3 regions of the Bradyrhizobium sp. WU425 genome follow, and region 3 is predicted to be linked to each of the others. Evidence: predicted binding sites of a transcription regulator. Region 3 holds the regulator's gene; each other region holds the start of a gene.

Region 1 (5,676 bases), 650 kb from region 3:
GGGTCTACGATGCGGTGATCCTCAAGACCCTGGGCGCGACCCGGCTGCGGCTGCTCGGCGCCTATGCGCTCGAATACCTCCTGATCGGGCTTGCCACCGCGGTCTTCGGCGTTTTCGCCGGCAGCGTCGCGGCCTGGATGATCGTGACCCGGCTGATGACCCTCACTTTCGTCTGGCAGGGCGGCAGCGCAGCCGGCGTGGTCGCGGCTGCCTTGGTCGTCACGGTCGGCCTCGGGCTCGCCGGCACCCTGCTGGCGTTGAACAAAAAGCCCGCCACGGTGTTGCGGAATTTGTGACAAATGGTAGCGGGCGGCGGCACGGGAGCGAAATCGCACGATTCCAGCGATTAACCACGTCCGCTCGTCTGGATTGCAGGTAAGGGCGACATTCAGCCGCGCGTGGACGGTTGCAGCGAATGTGTTAGTTTCCCACATATCGAATGGGTTCGGAGCCCCGATTGTTAGCCAAAATTTAGTCGGCAGACATCGGTATCCGAGATAGAATTTGACGAACCGGCGGCATGGCGACCCTCATGCCGGACCGGACCAACCAACGGGAATTCGACCATGTCGGACCTAGACCGCAATTACGCTTCTCCTTTCGGCAGGGCCGCCGGGCGTGTTGACGCCGCGACGGTCGATGCCGGCCTGCGCGCCTACATGCTGCGCATCTACAACTACATGAGCATCGGCCTGGCCATCACCGGCCTTGCCGCCCTCGGCGTCTACATGGCCGCCGTGACGGACGTTCCGACCCCGGAAGCCGTGCGGGTCGGCAAGCTGTTCCTGACGCCGTTCGGCTACGCGATGTTCGTCAGCCCCCTGAAGTGGCTGTTCATGCTCGCGCCGCTCGCCATGGTGTTCGTGATCTCGGCAGGCATCAACCGGCTCGCTCCTTCGACCGCCCAGATCCTGTTCTGGGTGTTCGCGGCACTGATGGGCGTCTCGCTGTCCTCGATCTTCCTGGTGTTCACGCACACCTCGATCGTCCGGGTGTTCTTCATCACCGCGGCGACTTTCGGCGCGCTCAGCCTCTACGGTTACACCACCAAGCGTGACATGAGCGGAATGGGTTCGTTCCTGTTCATGGGCCTGATCGGCATCGTCATCGCGAGCCTGGTGAACCTGTTCCTGGCGAGCTCGGTGCTGCAGTTCGTCGTGTCGGTGGTCGGCGTGCTGGTGTTCGCGGGCCTCACCGCCTGGGATACCCAGCGGCTGAAGAACGACTACATCTACGGTTACGCTTCGGCCGGCGGTGACATCGCAGAGCGTGCGGCCATCACCGGCGCGCTGTCGCTGTACCTGAACTTCATCAACTTGTTCACGCTGCTCCTGCAGCTCCTCGGCCAGCGCGACTAAGCGCCAGCCCAGAGTGGACGACAGCAACCCCCGGCCGAGAGGCCGGGGTTTTTGTTTGGGGCGAGCCTCTCAACACCCACCGTCATTGCGAGCGCAGCGAAGCAATCCAGAGTCCCTCCGCTGGTGCATTTCTGGATTGCTTCGTCGCAAGGGCTCCTCGCAAGGACGGAGTATGAGGAAGCACGGTTGCCTCTTCCAGCCGCCCCGGGAAGGCTCTAATCTTGCGGCATGTCCGCACCCGATATCAGGCCCACCACCGAGGCCGACCTCCCCGCCATCACGGCCATCTATCGGCAGGCTGTCCGCGAGGGCACCGCGACGTTCGAGCTGGAGCCGCCCGACCTTGCCGAGATGACGCGCCGCTACCGCACGCTGATCGATGGCGGCTACCCCTATTTCGTCGCCATCCTCGACGGGCGCGTCGCCGGCTACGCCTATGCCGGTGCCTACCGGCCCCGCCCGGCCTACCGCTTCACGGTCGAGAACTCGATCTATCTCGATCCATCCTTCCACCGCCGCGGCATCGGGGCGCTCCTGCTGGAGCGGCTGATCGTCGAATGCGAGGCACGCGGCTTCCGTCAGATGATCGCGGTAATCGGGGATTCCACCAATGCCGGCTCGATCGGCGTGCACACCAGGGCCGGCTTCAAAATGATCGGCACGCATCCCAGCGTCGGGCTGAAATTCGGCCGCTGGCTGGACACGGTAATGATGCAGCGGAGCCTCGGCGAGGGCGCCAAGAGCGTGCCGGGGAAGTAAGGCCCGTAGCCCGGGTGAGCGAAGCGATACCCGGGAACGCTGCAAGCAAAGACCCGGATGTCGCTACGCTCGCCCGGGCTACTGGATCCCTGCTACACCACCGCCAATTTGCGATCGATCACCAGGAGCACGCGCTCCAGTTCGTGGCCGCGGCGCAGGATCAAGCCCGTCGCCGAGATCACGCTGTACATGCCCTGCTTGCGCGCGAGGCGCGGATCCTTCTCGATACGATAGATCGGCACTTCCGAGGCGCGGCGAAAGACCGAGAACACAGCGCGATCCCTGAGGAAGTCGATGGCATAGTCGCGCCACTCGCCTTCGGCAACCATCCGGCCGTAGAGATTGAGAATACGGTGCAGCTCGAGCCGGTTGAACGTCACGCGGCTCAGTTGCGCATTCGAAGCGGCGGGGCGCGCTGCCGCACGCTGTTCGCTCGGATCGGTGTCCTCCGACAGACTCATAGGCCGCCTCCTGTCGCATCAGCATGACCGCGTCCGCGAAGACCGTCCCTCGACCGCGGATCATGACGGTTGCATGATCGCGCCAACTGTTCCCCACCGCAAGGGCCCTTAGAAGGACCTTGGAATCGGAGCCAATCCGCCCACACGCAGCGGTGGAACTCTGTCGCGGCAAACCGTCACGGGATCGTTAGCAGGAATCATAGTGTCGCCGCTTTTCCGCCAAGCGACTGCCGCCCTGCGTTGCGAAAAGACCTATGTGCGTTGACCCGGTCCTTTCGGTTCCGGATTCCTCAGCCCCCAGCCCCCCGGGGCCGTCAGGATCGGGTCTGTTCGCACGACAAGGAGGGCCAACGCGAGTTGGTCCTTTTTTGTTTGAGTCGATTTGTTTGGGTCGGGATGTTTCTGCCTCGACGGATATCTCAGCATCTCAGCAAAAACCCTTTCCCCTCATCCTGAGGAGCCGCGAAGCGGCGTCTCGAAGGATCGAGGCCGAGCTGCCTCAGCAGGGCCTGCATGGTTCGAGACGGCGCTGACGCGCCTCCTCACCATGAGGATTGAGAGTGTGCTTGAGTCGGACGATTCGAAGTGCGCGTCAGTGCAGCGACGTGTACGCCGCGCCCAGCATCGGGCCCGGTCTCTCCCGGCTGCCGTCCTGGACATAGACCACGGCACCGTCGACGCCGTCACGCGTGAGGTTCTCGATCGGCACCGTCCAGCTTTCCGGGCGGCCGGTCCAGTCGCCGACCTTCAGCAGGTTGCGCACCACGTTGTGATAGATCACTTGCTGTCCGCGATTTTCGCCGCGGCTGATCGCGATCGGCACCGACTTCGCAATCGAGCAGATCCAGACCTCGCCGTGGGACGCCGTCGGCTCCTTGCTCGCGGCCACCGAGACGTTGATCTGCTTGCCCGCGAGCGACATCGTCACCGGCACGCTCATCACACCAGTGCCCGTCTCGGTTTTGCCGATGGCGCTTTCGATGCCGGTGCGGTCGCTGCCGACGACATGCGTGGAGCCGTTGACCACGACCTGCGGCGTGTAGACTTCGCGGTCGCCGCGCATGCGCGAATAGGCACGCTGCCGTGCAGAGAAGCGCGAATCGGCCAATGTGTCCTTCCAGCCGAGATAGTCCCAATAGTCGATCGGCATGCTCAGCGCGATGATCGAGGGATCGCGGGCGAGGTCGCCGATGATCTTGTCGGCCGGCGGGCAGGAGGAGCAGCCCTGCGAGGTAAACAATTCGACAACGGCGCGAGGATCAGCCTCGGCAGGGCGGATGACGGCGACGATTGCACAGAGACCAAGAGCTCCCGACCAGAGGGCACCGGACCAGCGTGAAACCAGATGAGAAGCCGTCATTGTTGTCATGTCGAACGCCGCACACCATTGCTCGTGAGAGGGAAATCTTACCGCCGGATGGTCACCGTAATCTTACGGGCCTCACACATTTGTTGTCCGTCCAAGAACCGTACAAGGGGAGGTTCTGTGCCGGGCGGGCCCATCTGAAGCCTGCCGCAAACGCGTGAAGGCGGCCTTGTGATAGGCCGCCTTCGTGTAACCTACTACTCACTTCGCAGTGAGCCACCGTTCACAAATCCGCGCTTACGCCGCGAGCTTGCGTAGCACGTAGTGCAGGATGCCGCCGTTGCGGTAGTATTCGAGTTCGTCCAGCGTATCGATGCGGCAGAGCAGCGAAACGCGCTGCAGCGAACCGTCGCCGGAGACAATCTCCGCGGTCAGCTTCTGGCGCGGCTTGAGGTCGCCAACGAGGCCGCGCAGCGTGACCTTCTCGTCGCCCTTCAGACCGAGCGACGACCAGGAGGTGCCGTCCTCGAAGGTCAGGGGCAGCACGCCCATACCGACCAAATTGGAGCGGTGGATGCGCTCGAAGCTCTGGCAGATCACGGCGCGCACGCCGAGCAGACGGGTGCCCTTCGCGGCCCAGTCGCGCGAGGAGCCGTTGCCGTATTCGGCGCCGGCGAACACCACCAGCGGCACCTGCTCCTGCTGGTATTTCATCGCGGCATCGTAGATCGACATCTGCTCGCCGTCGGGCCAGTGCTTGGTGAGACCGCCTTCCGGAATATTGCCGTCGGCGCCCTTCAGCATGAAGTTCTTGATGCGGATATTGGCGAAGGTGCCGCGCATCATGACTTCGTGGTTGCCGCGCCGCGTGCCGTACTGGTTGAAGTCGGCCGGACGCACCTGGTGCTCGCTGAGATATTTGCCGGCGGGCGAGGTGAGCTTGATCGAACCGGCCGGCGAGATGTGGTCGGTGGTGATCTTGTCGCCGAACATGGCGAGGATGCGGGCCTCGACGATGTCGGTGACCGGCTCCGGCTCCTTCTTCATGCCTTCGAAATAGGGCGGGTTCTGCACATAGGTCGAACTCATGTTCCAGCGATAGGTTTCGCTCTCGACCGTCTTGATCTTGCGCCAGTTGGTGTCGCCCTTGAACACGTCGGCATACTTCTTCTTGAAGATCGACGCGGTCACGAACTTCTTCATGAAGGCGTTGATCTCCTTGGTCGTCGGCCAGATGTCCTTGAGGTAAACCGGCTTGCCGTCCTTGCCTTCACCGAGCGGCTCGACGGCGAGGTTCTTGGTGACGGTGCCCGCGAGCGCGTGGGCGACCACGAGCGGCGGCGAAGCCAGATAGTTCGCCTGCACGTCCGGCGAGACGCGGCCTTCGAAGTTGCGATTGCCGGAGAGCACCGCAGCCGCGACGATGCCGTTGTCGTTGATCGACTTCGAGATCTCCTCGGGCAGCGGACCGGAATTACCGATGCAGGTGGTGCAGCCGAAACCGACCAGGTTGAAGCCGACCTTGTCGAGATCGGCCTGGAGACCGGAATCGGCGAGATAGGCCGCCACCACCTGGCTGCCCGGGGCGAGCGAGGTCTTCACCCACGGCTTTGCCTTGAGGCCCTTCGCGGCGGCGTTGCGCGCCAGAAGACCGGCGCCGATCAGCACGCTCGGGTTCGAGGTGTTGGTGCAGGAGGTGATCGCGGCGATCACGACGTCGCCATGGCCGATGTCGAAGTTCTTGCCGTCGACGGCGAAGCGCTTCCCCGGCTCCTCGGCCTTCTTGTATTCG
Region 2 (5,676 bases), 390 kb from region 3:
CCCGCAATGCGCTATTGACAGCGGGCCGCCAACTAGCCAAGTGAAGCACCGCTTTTCAGACATTTCCAGGATTCCTCTGCCGTGGCCAAGTCCGAACTCGGAACTAAACGTATTTGCCCGACCACGGGCAAAAAGTTCTATGACCTCAACAAGAATCCGGTGATCTCGCCCTATACCGGTGAAGTCGTGCCGATCGCGCCCATCGCGCCGGCTCGCGCACCCCGCGGTGCCGAAGCCCGTCACGCAGCCGCTGCCGCCGACGCCACGCCAGAGCCGGCGGAGGTCGAGGAGGTCTCGCTCGAGGAGGCCGATGCCGAGGAGAACACCGGCAAGGTCAAGGCCGTCGTGCCCGAATCCGAGGACGACATCGAAGTCGATGAAACTATCGAGGACGATGACGACGATGATTCGACCTTTATCGCCGACGACGAAGAAGGCGATGAGGACGTCACCGACATCATTGGTGATGTCGGCGGTGACGAAGAGACTTGAGATAATTCCAGAACTGTGGTTCTGGGTCTTTCCCGACGCGTCGCCCAAGGCGCGTCGGACGGTTAAGGGGCCATAGCTCAGCTGGGAGAGCGCTTGCATGGCATGCAAGAGGTCGGCGGTTCGATCCCGCCTGGCTCCACCACGCTTCGCCCTTCGGGCTACGCGTGGCGCAGCCGCGCGGAGCTCGAAGGGCGAAGCGTGGTGTCCGGCGAAGCCCGAAGGGCGAAGACGGACTGGTGAGACTCCCACGCAGCGGCTGCCCGGGCGATAATCGTCAATGTGGTACGTCTACATCCTCCGCAGCATCGAATTTCCCGAGCAGGAATACGTTGGGGCTACGGAAGATCTGAAGCGCCGGTTTCCAGAGCACAATGCTGGCAAATCCACCCACACTGCCAAGTTCAAGCCTTGGAAGCTGATCTGGTACTGCGCCTTCCCCTGACAAGCACAAAGCGCTCGCTTTTGAAGCCTACCTGAAGTCTCACTCCGGCCGAGCCTTCACAAAGAAGCGGCTGTCCTAAGAGCGCACCTCTAACCCTACTCCCCGATCACCGCATTCAACCGATCGCGCAACGCCACAATCTCGTCCTTCATCGCGACAAGCTCCGAGACCGAGCAGTCCGATGCCGCCAGAATCGATTGCGGCACGGCCCGCGCCTTGTCCTTCAAGGCCTGGCCCTGCGGCGTCAACGCGATCAGCACCTGACGCTCGTCCTCGCTCGAGCGCGTGCGCTTGACGAGGTGGGCCGCCTCGAGCCGCTTGAGCAGCGGTGTCAGCGTGCCCGAATCCAGGTGCAGCTTTTCGCCGATGCTCTTGACCGGCACGTCGTCGCGCTCCCACAGCACCAGCATCACCAGATATTGCGGATAGGTCAGGCCGAGCCGGTCCAGCAGCGGCTTGTAGACGCGGTTGAACGCATGCGCGGCGGAATAGACCGCGAAGCAGATCTGGTTGTCGAGGCGCAGCGGCGCGTCCGCTGCCGAATGTTTCCGGGGCATCGAGAATCTCACAGGACTTGCTCCATTCTGGGGCCGGCCGTCGCTACATTCAATTGCGAACAATTAAATGTGAGACGCTATAATTTCAATTGCGCGCAATCTAATTGCCTGCGATAAAGATGGCGCCCCCACCCCGAAAACACAGGGAGACAAAAATGTCAGTGAACGTCCTCTACAAGACCAGCGCAAAGGCCACCGGCGGCCGCGACGGCCATGCCGCGACCCTCGACGGCGCGCTCGACGTCAAGCTCACCACGCCGAAGGAGCTCGGCGGCGGAGGCGGCGCCGGCAACAATCCCGAGCAGCTGTTTGCTGCGGGCTATGCCGCCTGCTTCATCGGCGCGATGAAGTTCGTGTCCTCGCAGGGCGGCCCCAAGGTTCCGGCCGACGCCTCCGTGACTTCGACCGTCGGCATCGGCCCGCGCGCGGCCGGCGGCTTCGGTCTCGACATCGACCTTGCCGTCTCGCTGCCAGGCCTCGCCCGCGCGGAAGCCGAGGCGCTGGTCGAGAAGGCGCACCAGGTGTGCCCGTATTCCAACGCGACGCGCGGCAATGTCGACGTCCGCCTGACGGTGGTCTGACCGGTTTCGGTGAAGCGGCTGGCCCGGGATACCCCCGGGCCGGCCGCTTCCCTTTATTTGCCATCTCGCGGGATTGCGGCAAGCGGCCTGCATGACGCCCTACGCGCGAAGCCATTGCCGGCTCGGACGAACCTCGTTAGGCCTGTGATCACATCGACACAGGGGACGCGAAGGCATGACTGAAGCCGCCAGTTCTGGAGCTGCCATGGGTGCAATGAGCGGCCTGCGCGTCATCGATCTGACGCGCGTGCTCGGCGGCCCCTATTGCACCCAGATCCTCGCCGACCATGGCGCCGACGTGATCAAGGTCGAGCCGCCCGCAGGCGACGAGGTACGCGACTGGGGCCCTCCCTTCCACGAGGAAGACGCGGCCTATTTCATCGGCGTCAACCGCAACAAGCGCTCGATCGGCCTCGACCTCGCCTCCGAGGGCGGCCGGACCGTGCTGCTCAAGATGCTGGAGAGCGCCGACGTCCTGATCGAGAACTTCAAGCCGGGCACGCTGGAGAAATGGGGCATCGGCAACGAGGTGTTGCGGGAAAAATTCCCGCGCCTCGTGCATTGCCGGATCTGCGGCTTCGGCGCCGACGGCCCGCGCGGCGGCAATCCCGGCTATGACGCCATCATCCAGGCCATGACCGGCATGATCGCGGCGACCGGCTCGCCCGAGAGCGGACCGATGCGGATCGGCGTGCCGCTGGTCGACATCGGCACCGGCCTCTATGCGGCGATCGGCATCTTGATGGCGCTGTCGGAGCGGCAGCGCTCGGGCCAGGGCCAGTTCCTGGAGACCACGCTGTACGAGACCGGTCTCGCCATCATGCATCCGCACACCGCGAATTATTTCATGCATGGCAAGCCGCCGTCGCTCACCGGCAACGAGCATCCCAACCTCGTGCCCTATGCGATCTTCCCGACCAAGACCGACGACATCTTCATCGGCGTCGGCAATGACGGCACCTTCCGCAAGCTCGCCAAGGAGATCGGCAAGCCCGAGCTCGGCACCGATCCGCGCTTTGCGCGCAACAAGGATCGCATCGGCAATCGCGAGGCGCTGCGGGCCGAGCTTGCCGCCGTGTTCAGCCAGCAGGAGGCCGAGCCGCTGTGCAATCGCCTGCTCGCCGCGGGCCTGCCCGCCGGCCCCGTGCAGAAGATCGACCAGGCATTGACCAACCCGCACACGATCGCGCGCGGCGACATTATCGAGAAGGATTGGTACAAGGGCGTGGCGTCGCCGATCCGGCTCGACCGCAGCAAGCCGAGCCTGCGGCGCCTGCCGCCGAAATTCAGCGAGCACGCCGCCGAGGTCCTGGGCGAATTCGGCTACTCCAGGTCCGAGATCGACGCGATGGTCGAGCAGGGCACTGTCTGCGGCCCCGAGCGCAAGCGCTAGCGCCCTCGCCTTCCACATCCCACGGCAATGCCGCAGTGCGGTGCGGGCGCTCTGTGCACCGCGAACGGAGGACGCTGCGCGCGCGGCATTCGCCTATTTGACGGCTTCCCTTTTCCAGCGCTTGCCGCTTTCGTTTCGGCCGCTTACACAGTCATGTGAACGTCATATGGCGCTGCTAGCGCAAGCGATCATTTTTGACGGCCCAAGGGAGGTTTACTTGATGGCTCTTCGACATTTTGGAGCGGCTGCCGCTATTGCACTCACGGTTGGACTATCGGCCTCGCCGGCCTTGGCCGTGACCGAAATCCAGTGGTGGCACGCGATGACCGGCGCCAACAACGACGTCATCGTCAAGCTCGCCACCGACTTCAACGCGTCGCAGAGCGACTACAAGGTGATCCCGACCTACAAGGGCAACTATCCCGATACGATGAACGCCGGCATCGCGGCGTTCCGCGCCGGCAACGCCCCGCACATCATGCAGGTGTTCGAAGTCGGCACCGCGACCATGATGGCCGCGACCGGCGCCGTGAAGCCCGTCTACAAGCTGATGGCCGACGCCGGCGAGAAGTTCGACCCCAAGATCTACCTGCCCGCCATCACCGGCTATTATTCGACGTCGAAGGGCGAGATGCTGTCCTTCCCTTTCAACTCGTCCTCGACCGTGATGTGGGTGAACCTCGACGAGCTGAAGAAGGCGAACGTAGAGATCCCGAAGACCTGGCCCGAAACGTTCGAGGCCGCCAAGAAGCTGAAGGCTGCCGGTCATGACACCTGCGGCTTCTCGGGCTCCTGGATCACCTGGGTCAATCTCGAGCAGCTCTCGGCGTGGCACAACGTGCCGCTCGCCAGCAAGGCCAACGGCCTCGACGGCTTCGACACCGTGCTCGAGTTCAACGGACCGCTTCAGGTCAAGCATCTCGAAACCCTGGTCGAGCTGCAGAAGACCAAGACCTATGACTACGCCGGCCGCACCAACACCGGCGAGGGTCGCTTCACCTCCGGCGAATGCCCGATCTACCTGACCTCGTCGGCGTTCTTCGGCAACGTCAAGGCACAGGCCAAGTTCAACTTCACCGCCGTGCCGATGCCGTATTATCCGGACGTCAAGGGCGCGCCGCAGAACTCGATCATCGGCGGCGCTTCGCTGTGGGTGATGGGCGGCAAGTCGGCCGAGGAATACAAGGGCGTCGCGAAATTCCTGACCTTCCTCTCCGACACCGATCGCCAGGTCTACATCCACAAGGCCTCCGGCTACCTGCCGATCACCAAGGCGGCCTACGCCAAGGCGAAGGAAGAAGGCTTCTACAAGGATCAGCCCTATCTCGAGACCCCGCTGCTCGAGCTGACCAACAAGGAGCCGACCGAGAATTCGCGCGGTCTGCGCCTCGGCAACATGGTGCAGCTGCGTGACGTCTGGTCGGAAGAGATTGAGCAGGCGCTGGCCGGCAAGAAGACCGCCAAGCAGGCGCTCGATGCCGCCGTCGAGCGCGGCAACACGATGCTGCGGCAGTTCGAAAAGACCGCCGTCAAGTGAGGCAATGAGCGGCAGGCCGCGACCCGGCCTGCCGCTCTGCTGGCATCATGCAAAAGCAAGCCATCTTCCAGTCAAGACTGTTACCGTACGCGCTGGTTGCGCCGCAGCTCGCGATCGTCCTGATTTTCTTCTATTGGCCGGCCCTGCAGGCGGTGATCCAGTCCTTCCTGCTCCAGGATGCGTTCGGTCTGTCGACCACCTTTGTCTGGTTCGAGAATTACGTCGAGCTGTTCAAGGACGCAGCCTATTTCGAGGCGATCGTCCGGACCTTCTTGTTCTCGTTCGCCATCGCCGTCTCGTCGCTGTCCTTTGCGCTGCTGCTCGCCGTGATGGCGGACAAGCCGCTGCGTGGCTCGATGCTCTACCGCACGCTCCTGATCTGGCCCTATGCGGTGGCACCGCCCGTGGTCGGCGTGCTCTGGATCTTCATGCTGCATCCCTCGCTCGGCGTGCTCTCGCGCTATCTGCGCAATATGGGCGTCGACTGGAATCCGCTGCTCGACGGCGACCAGGCCGCGGCGCTGATCATCCTCGCCGCCGCGTGGAAGCAGATCTCCTATAATTTCCTGTTCTTCCTCGCCGGCCTGCAAGCGATCCCAAAGAGCGTGTTCGAGGCCGCCGCGATCGACGGCGCCCGTCCGATGCGGCGGTTCTGGACCGTGACCTTCCCGTTG
Region 3 (5,676 bases):
ATGAGTGATCTTTCCGTGTCGATGAGCGCGTCCGGTGGACTGCCGCACGCGGCGGTGCTGCCCGAGGCGCCCCCGAAGGTGACCGTGCGTAACCTGAACTTCTATTACGGCGAGCACCATGCGCTGAAGAACATCAACCTGACGCTCGGCGCCAACCGCGTTACGGCGTTCATCGGACCGTCGGGCTGCGGCAAGTCGACCCTGCTGCGCATCTTCAACCGGATGTACGACCTCTATCCCGGCCAGCGCGCCACCGGTCAGCTGATGCTCGATCAGACCAACATCCTCGACCCCAGGCTGGACCTCAATTTGCTGCGCGCCCGCGTCGGCATGGTGTTCCAGAAGCCGACGCCGTTCCCGATGACGATCTACGAGAACATCGCGTTCGGCATCCGTCTCTATGAGAAGATCTCGAAGTCCGAGATGGACGGCCGCGTCGAGAAGGCGCTGCGCGGCGGCGCGCTGTGGAACGAGGTCAAGGACAAGCTCAACGCCTCCGGCCTGTCGCTCTCCGGCGGCCAGCAGCAGCGCCTCTGCATCGCCCGCACCGTCGCGGTGCGGCCCGAGGTGATCCTGTTCGACGAACCCTGTTCGGCGCTCGACCCGATCTCGACCGCCAAGGTCGAGGAGCTGATCCAGGAGCTGTCCGAGGATTACACGATCGCTATCGTCACCCACAACATGCAACAGGCGGCGCGCGTCTCCGACAAGACCGCCTTCATGTATCTCGGCGAGCTGATAGAGTTCGACGACACCAGCAAGATCTTCACGTCGCCGTCAGATCGGCGCACGCAGGATTACATCACCGGCCGGTTCGGCTAGGAGACGCGACATGGGTTCTGAACATACCGCAAAGGCTTTCGACACCGACCTCCAGGAACTCACTCGCCTGGTCGCCGAGATGGGCGGCATCGCCGAGCGCATGATCGTCGAGTCCGTCGACGCGCTGATCCGCCGCGACGTCCCGCTCGGCCAGCGCGTCGTCGCCATCGACACCGAGCTCGACGCGCTGCAGAAGCGCATCGAGGAGCGTGCGGTGCTCACCATCGCCCGCCGCCAGCCGATGGCGGTCGATCTGCGCGAGATCGTCGGCGCCATGCGCGTCGCGACCGATCTCGAGCGCATCGGCGACCTCGCCAAGAACATGGGCAAGCGCGTCGCGGCGCTGGAGACGGACTTCCATCCGCTCAAGCTGTTCCGCGGCCTCGAGCACATGACCGACCTCGTGCAGCAGCAGGTCAAGTCGGTGCTGGACGCCTATGCCGCGCATGATCTGCCGGCGGCGATGGCGGTCTGGAAGGGCGACGAGGAGGTCGACGCCATCTGCACCTCGCTGTTCCGCGAGCTCCTCACCTACATGATGGAGGATCCGCGCAACATCTCGTTCTGCATCCATCTGATGTTCTGCGCCAAGAACATCGAGCGGATCGGCGACCACGCCACCAACATCGCCGAGACCGTGTTCTACATGATCGAGGGCCAGGCCATCACCGACAAGCGGCCGAAGGGCGACATGACGACCTTCGCCAACACGGTACCGAACACCTGAAGACTTAGGGAGCGACGACCCGATGGGCGCACGCATTATGGTGGTTGAGGACGAGGAAGCCCTGACCGAGCTTCTCCGCTACAACCTCGAAGGCGACGGCTATGACGTCGAGACGGTGATGCGCGGCGACGACGCCGACACCCGCCTCAAGGAGCACATCCCCGATCTGATCGTGCTCGACTGGATGCTGCCGGGCCTGTCAGGCATCGAATTGTGCCGGCGGCTTCGCACCCGTCCCGAGACCAAGCAGCTCCCGATCATCATGCTCACCGCGCGCGGCGAGGAGAGCGAGCGGGTGCGGGGTCTTGCGACCGGCGCCGACGATTACATCGTCAAGCCGTTCTCGGTGCCGGAGCTGCTGGCGCGCGTGAAAGGCCTGCTGCGGCGCGCAAGCCCGGAGCGGCTCGCGACGGTGCTTGCTTTTGGCGACATCGAGCTCGACCGCGACAAGCGCCGCGTGGCGCGCTCGGGCCGGCCGATCGATCTCGGTCCGACCGAATATCGCCTGCTGGAGTTCTTCCTGGAGCATCCGGGGCGCGTGTTCTCGCGCGAGCAACTGCTCGACAGCGTCTGGGGTCGCGACATCTATATCGACGAGCGCACCGTCGACGTGCATATCGGCCGCCTGCGCAAGCTGCTCAATCTCGGCCGCGAGCAGGACCCGATCCGCACCGTCCGCGGCGCCGGCTACGCGCTGGATGATCGGTTTGCCAAGGCGGAGCAGGTGTAGGGTTGCAGGCTTGTTTGTTGGCGAGTTGTCCCTGCATTCTCAGCCGTCGTCCCGGACAAGCGAGCGAAGCGAGCGCTGATCCGGGCCCATAACCACCGAACGTGGTTTGGCGAAGACTCGGAGTGACCCCTTCCGCACGATTATTGCGTGCTCGGAGTATGGGTCCCGGCCCCCCGTGCGCAATTGCGCACTAGGCCGGGACGACGCTGAAATTGTTGAATCGTCTTCGCGCGACGACTTGCCGTGATTACCGCGGACCCGGCTTCACCGGTGCGCGGCGCCGATCCGACGCCGGCTGGTACGCAACGCGCGAGTGCTGGGCGCAATAGGGCAGTCCGGACAGCGCCCTTCCACCGCAGAAGAAGAAGTCCGGGCTCGAGGGATCGCCGACCGGCCAGTGGCAGGTCGCCTCGTTCAATTCCAGCAGCGACAGCCGCTGGCTCATCGGCACCACGTTGTCATAGGTGACCGGATCCGGCTCAGCCTCCACCTCGAAGGCCTGCGCCAGCGCGGTGTTGCCGCGCGAGATCGGGCGGCTCACCCGCATCATGTGCTGCGCGGGGCGCGCCTTGCGCGGCCGCGGCGCTGCCGATGATGGGCTCTTGGCGCGGCCCGAAAGGCCGAGCCTGTGCACTTTGCCGATCACGGCATTGCGGGTCACATTGCCGAGCTCCGCCGCGATCTGGCTGGCCGAAAGTCCGGCCTCCCAGAGCTTTTTCAGCTGCTCGACGCGATCATCGGACCAGGTCAAAACCGTCATTGCACCCTTTCCCTCGCTGCGCGCCAGCCATCCTGGGGCCTCGCAGCGAATGCCTAAGCCTTCAAAAACCCGTGCCGCCAGAATCCCTTAAGGCTCGCCGGGCGCGTCTTGAACGCCCGAACGTTTACGCCGGTACATAAGGACTTAAAGATCAGAACCACTGCACGAGATGTCGTATCTGACAATCCAAACGCTACAATATGGCGTGACTCCCGCGCAAGAGTCCGCCGACTCGCTTCCACATGTTCCGTGGCCAAATCCCGCAAAATCGGCACCGCAAGACTACGGATTCAGCGTTTCGCGAGGCTTTCCGGGCGGCATTGACACCCGTTTCACCAGGCCTAAGATAGTCGCACGTGCCGCCCTCAAGAGGCGGCACGTTTCGTTTTCCGGGCCGGTCGATGGTGCGTTGCGCAATGCACGCTCACTCCGTCCGCAACATTCAAGTGACCATCATGACTAACAGCGCAGCGCCGCATTTGCTCCCCGTTTTCGCCAGGTCCGACCTTGGTTTCGAGCGTGGCGAAGGCTGCTGGCTGATCGCGACCAATGGCGAGCGCTATCTCGATTTCACCTCCGGGGTGGCGGTGAATGCGCTCGGCCATGCCCATCCGGCGCTGGTCGCGGCGTTGCAGGAGCAGGCCACCAAGCTCTGGCACATGTCGAATCTGTTCCAGAGCCCGGACGGCGAAAAGCTCGCCGCGCGCCTGTGCAATGAAAGTTTCGCGGATTTCGTGTTCTTCTGCAATTCCGGCGCCGAAGCGCTGGAATGCGTGATCAAGGTCGTGCGCCGTTATCACGCCGCAAAGGGTCATCCCGACCGCTATCGCATGATCACCTTCGAAGGCGCCTTCCATGGCCGCACGCTGGCGACGCTGGCCGCAACGGGATCGGCAAAATATCTCGAAGGTTTCGGCCCTCCGATGGAGGGCTTCGACCAGGTTGCGCATGGCGATCTCGATGCCGTGAAAAAGGCAATCGGTCCGCAGACCGCCGGCATCCTGATCGAGCCGATCCAGGGCGAGGGCGGTGTGCGTTCGGCAACGCCCGCCTTCCTGAGGGCGTTGCGCCAGCTCTGCGACGAGAAGGGTCTGTTGCTCGCCTTCGACGAGGTGCAGACCGGCATGGGCCGCACCGGCGATCTGTTCGCGTACCGCCGCCTTGGCGTCGAACCCGACGTGATGTCGCTGGCCAAGGCGCTCGGCGGCGGCTTCCCGATCGGCGCCTGCCTTGCGACCGCGGAAGCGGCGTCCGGCATGACGCCGGGCTCGCACGGCTCGACCTTCGGGGGCAATCCGCTCGCGATCGCGGCTGCGAACGCCGTGCTCGACGTCATGCTCAAGCCCGGCTTCTTCGACCACGTGCAGAGGATGTCGCTGCTGCTCAAGCAGAAGCTCGCCTCCGTGATCGACCGACACGGCGATGTCGTCAGCGAAGTGCGCGGCGAGGGCCTCCTGATCGGCATCAAGGCCGTGGTGCCCTCCGGCGATCTCGTTGCAGCCTTGCGCGACCAAAAGCTGCTCACCGTCGGTGCCGGCGACAATGTCGTGCGTTTCCTGCCGCCTTTGATCGTCACCGAAGCCGAGATCGAGGACAGCGTCGGGCGGCTCGAGCGCGCCTGCACCGCGTTGTCCGGCAACAAGCGGGCGGCAAGCTGATGAGCAAGTCGCCCGATAAAACACCGAAGCACTTCCTCGATATCAACGAGCTGCCGCTGTCGGAGCTCAAGCGCATGCTCGCTGCGTCCTCCGCGATGAAGGCGAAGCAGAAGGCGCATCAGCCGGTCAGGCCGCTCGAAGGCAAGACCCTGGCGATGATCTTCGAGCGCCCCTCGACGCGGACGCGGGTGTCTTTCGACGTCGCCATGCGCCAGCTCGGCGGCGAGCCCATCATGCTCACCGGCGCCGAAATGCAGCTCGGCCGCGGCGAGACCATCGCCGACACCGCGCGCGTGCTGTCGCGCTATGTCGACGCCATCATGATCCGCATTCTCAATCACGATGCGCTGCTGGAGCTTGCGGCAAACGCCACCGTGCCCGTCATCAACGGCCTGACGCGCCGCTCGCATCCCTGCCAGGTGATGGCGGACCTCATGACCTACGAGGAACATCGCGGCCCGATCGAGGGCAAGACCGTGGCCTGGACCGGCGACGACAACAACGTGCTCGCCTCCTGGGCGCACGCCGCCGAGCGCTTCAAGTTCCAGCTCAATGTCGCGACGCCTCCGGAGCTCGCGCCGAAAAAGGCGATGCGCGACTTCATCAAGGCGACGGGCGCGCCGATCATGCTCGGCACGGATGCCGAAGCCGCCGTGCGCGGCGCCGATTGTGTCGTGACCGACACCTGGGTGTCGATGGGCGACAAGGAAGGCGAGCACCGCCACAACGTGCTCAAGCCCTATCAGGTCAATGCGCAGCTGATGTCGCTTGCCAAGCCGGATGCGCTGTTCATGCACTGCCTGCCCGCCCATCGGGGCGAGGAGGTCACCGACGAGGTGATCGACGGTCCACAATCCGTCGTGTTCGACGAGGCCGAAAACCGCCTGCACGCGCAGAAGGGCATTCTGGCCTGGTGCTTCGACGCGGTGAAGTAATCCGGGCCGGTATCCGCCGTGCCGGCGAAGTAGGTCTTCATCGT

The links. Region 3 encodes PhoB, which activates phosphate uptake and scavenging genes when phosphate is short. Its sites were predicted from a motif close to TGTCATNNANCTGTCAT; they were not measured.
Region 1: a site for PhoB is predicted at 2,641-2,657, ahead of BcanWU425_RS01830 (DUF2794 domain-containing protein). Genes of this name have one in related genera too.
Region 2: a site for PhoB is predicted at 3,615-3,631, ahead of ugpB (sn-glycerol-3-phosphate ABC transporter substrate-binding protein UgpB). Genes of this name have one in related genera too.

What each region holds. Positions count from the first base shown of each region.
Region 1 is NZ_CP088089.1:375,176-380,851, reverse strand. Features, by position in the region: gene BcanWU425_RS01845 (ABC transporter permease) at 1-296, shown strand, start outside; gene BcanWU425_RS01840 (Bax inhibitor-1/YccA family protein) at 567-1,358, shown strand; gene BcanWU425_RS01835 (GNAT family N-acetyltransferase) at 1,587-2,117, shown strand; gene BcanWU425_RS01830 (DUF2794 domain-containing protein) at 2,210-2,578, opposite strand; gene BcanWU425_RS01825 (DUF1223 domain-containing protein) at 3,171-3,947, opposite strand; gene acnA (aconitate hydratase AcnA) at 4,182-5,676, opposite strand, start outside.
Region 2 is NZ_CP088089.1:112,020-117,695, forward strand. Features, by position in the region: gene BcanWU425_RS00475 (TIGR02300 family protein) at 82-492, shown strand; tRNA gene BcanWU425_RS00480 (tRNA-Ala) at 559-634, shown strand; partial or broken gene BcanWU425_RS00485 (GIY-YIG nuclease family protein) at 770-1,013, shown strand; gene BcanWU425_RS00490 (MarR family winged helix-turn-helix transcriptional regulator) at 1,030-1,491, opposite strand; gene BcanWU425_RS00495 (organic hydroperoxide resistance protein) at 1,647-2,072, shown strand; gene BcanWU425_RS00500 (CaiB/BaiF CoA transferase family protein) at 2,248-3,465, shown strand; gene ugpB (sn-glycerol-3-phosphate ABC transporter substrate-binding protein UgpB) at 3,686-5,002, shown strand; gene ugpA (sn-glycerol-3-phosphate ABC transporter permease UgpA) at 5,050-5,676, shown strand, end outside.
Region 3 is NZ_CP088089.1:7,594,825-7,600,500, reverse strand. Features, by position in the region: gene pstA (phosphate ABC transporter permease PstA) at 1-4, shown strand, start outside; gene pstB (phosphate ABC transporter ATP-binding protein PstB) at 1-822, shown strand; gene phoU (phosphate signaling complex protein PhoU) at 833-1,549, shown strand; gene phoB (phosphate regulon transcriptional regulator PhoB) at 1,572-2,279, shown strand; gene BcanWU425_RS36165 (GcrA family cell cycle regulator) at 2,527-3,039, opposite strand; gene BcanWU425_RS36160 (aspartate aminotransferase family protein) at 3,495-4,697, shown strand; gene argF (ornithine carbamoyltransferase) at 4,697-5,632, shown strand.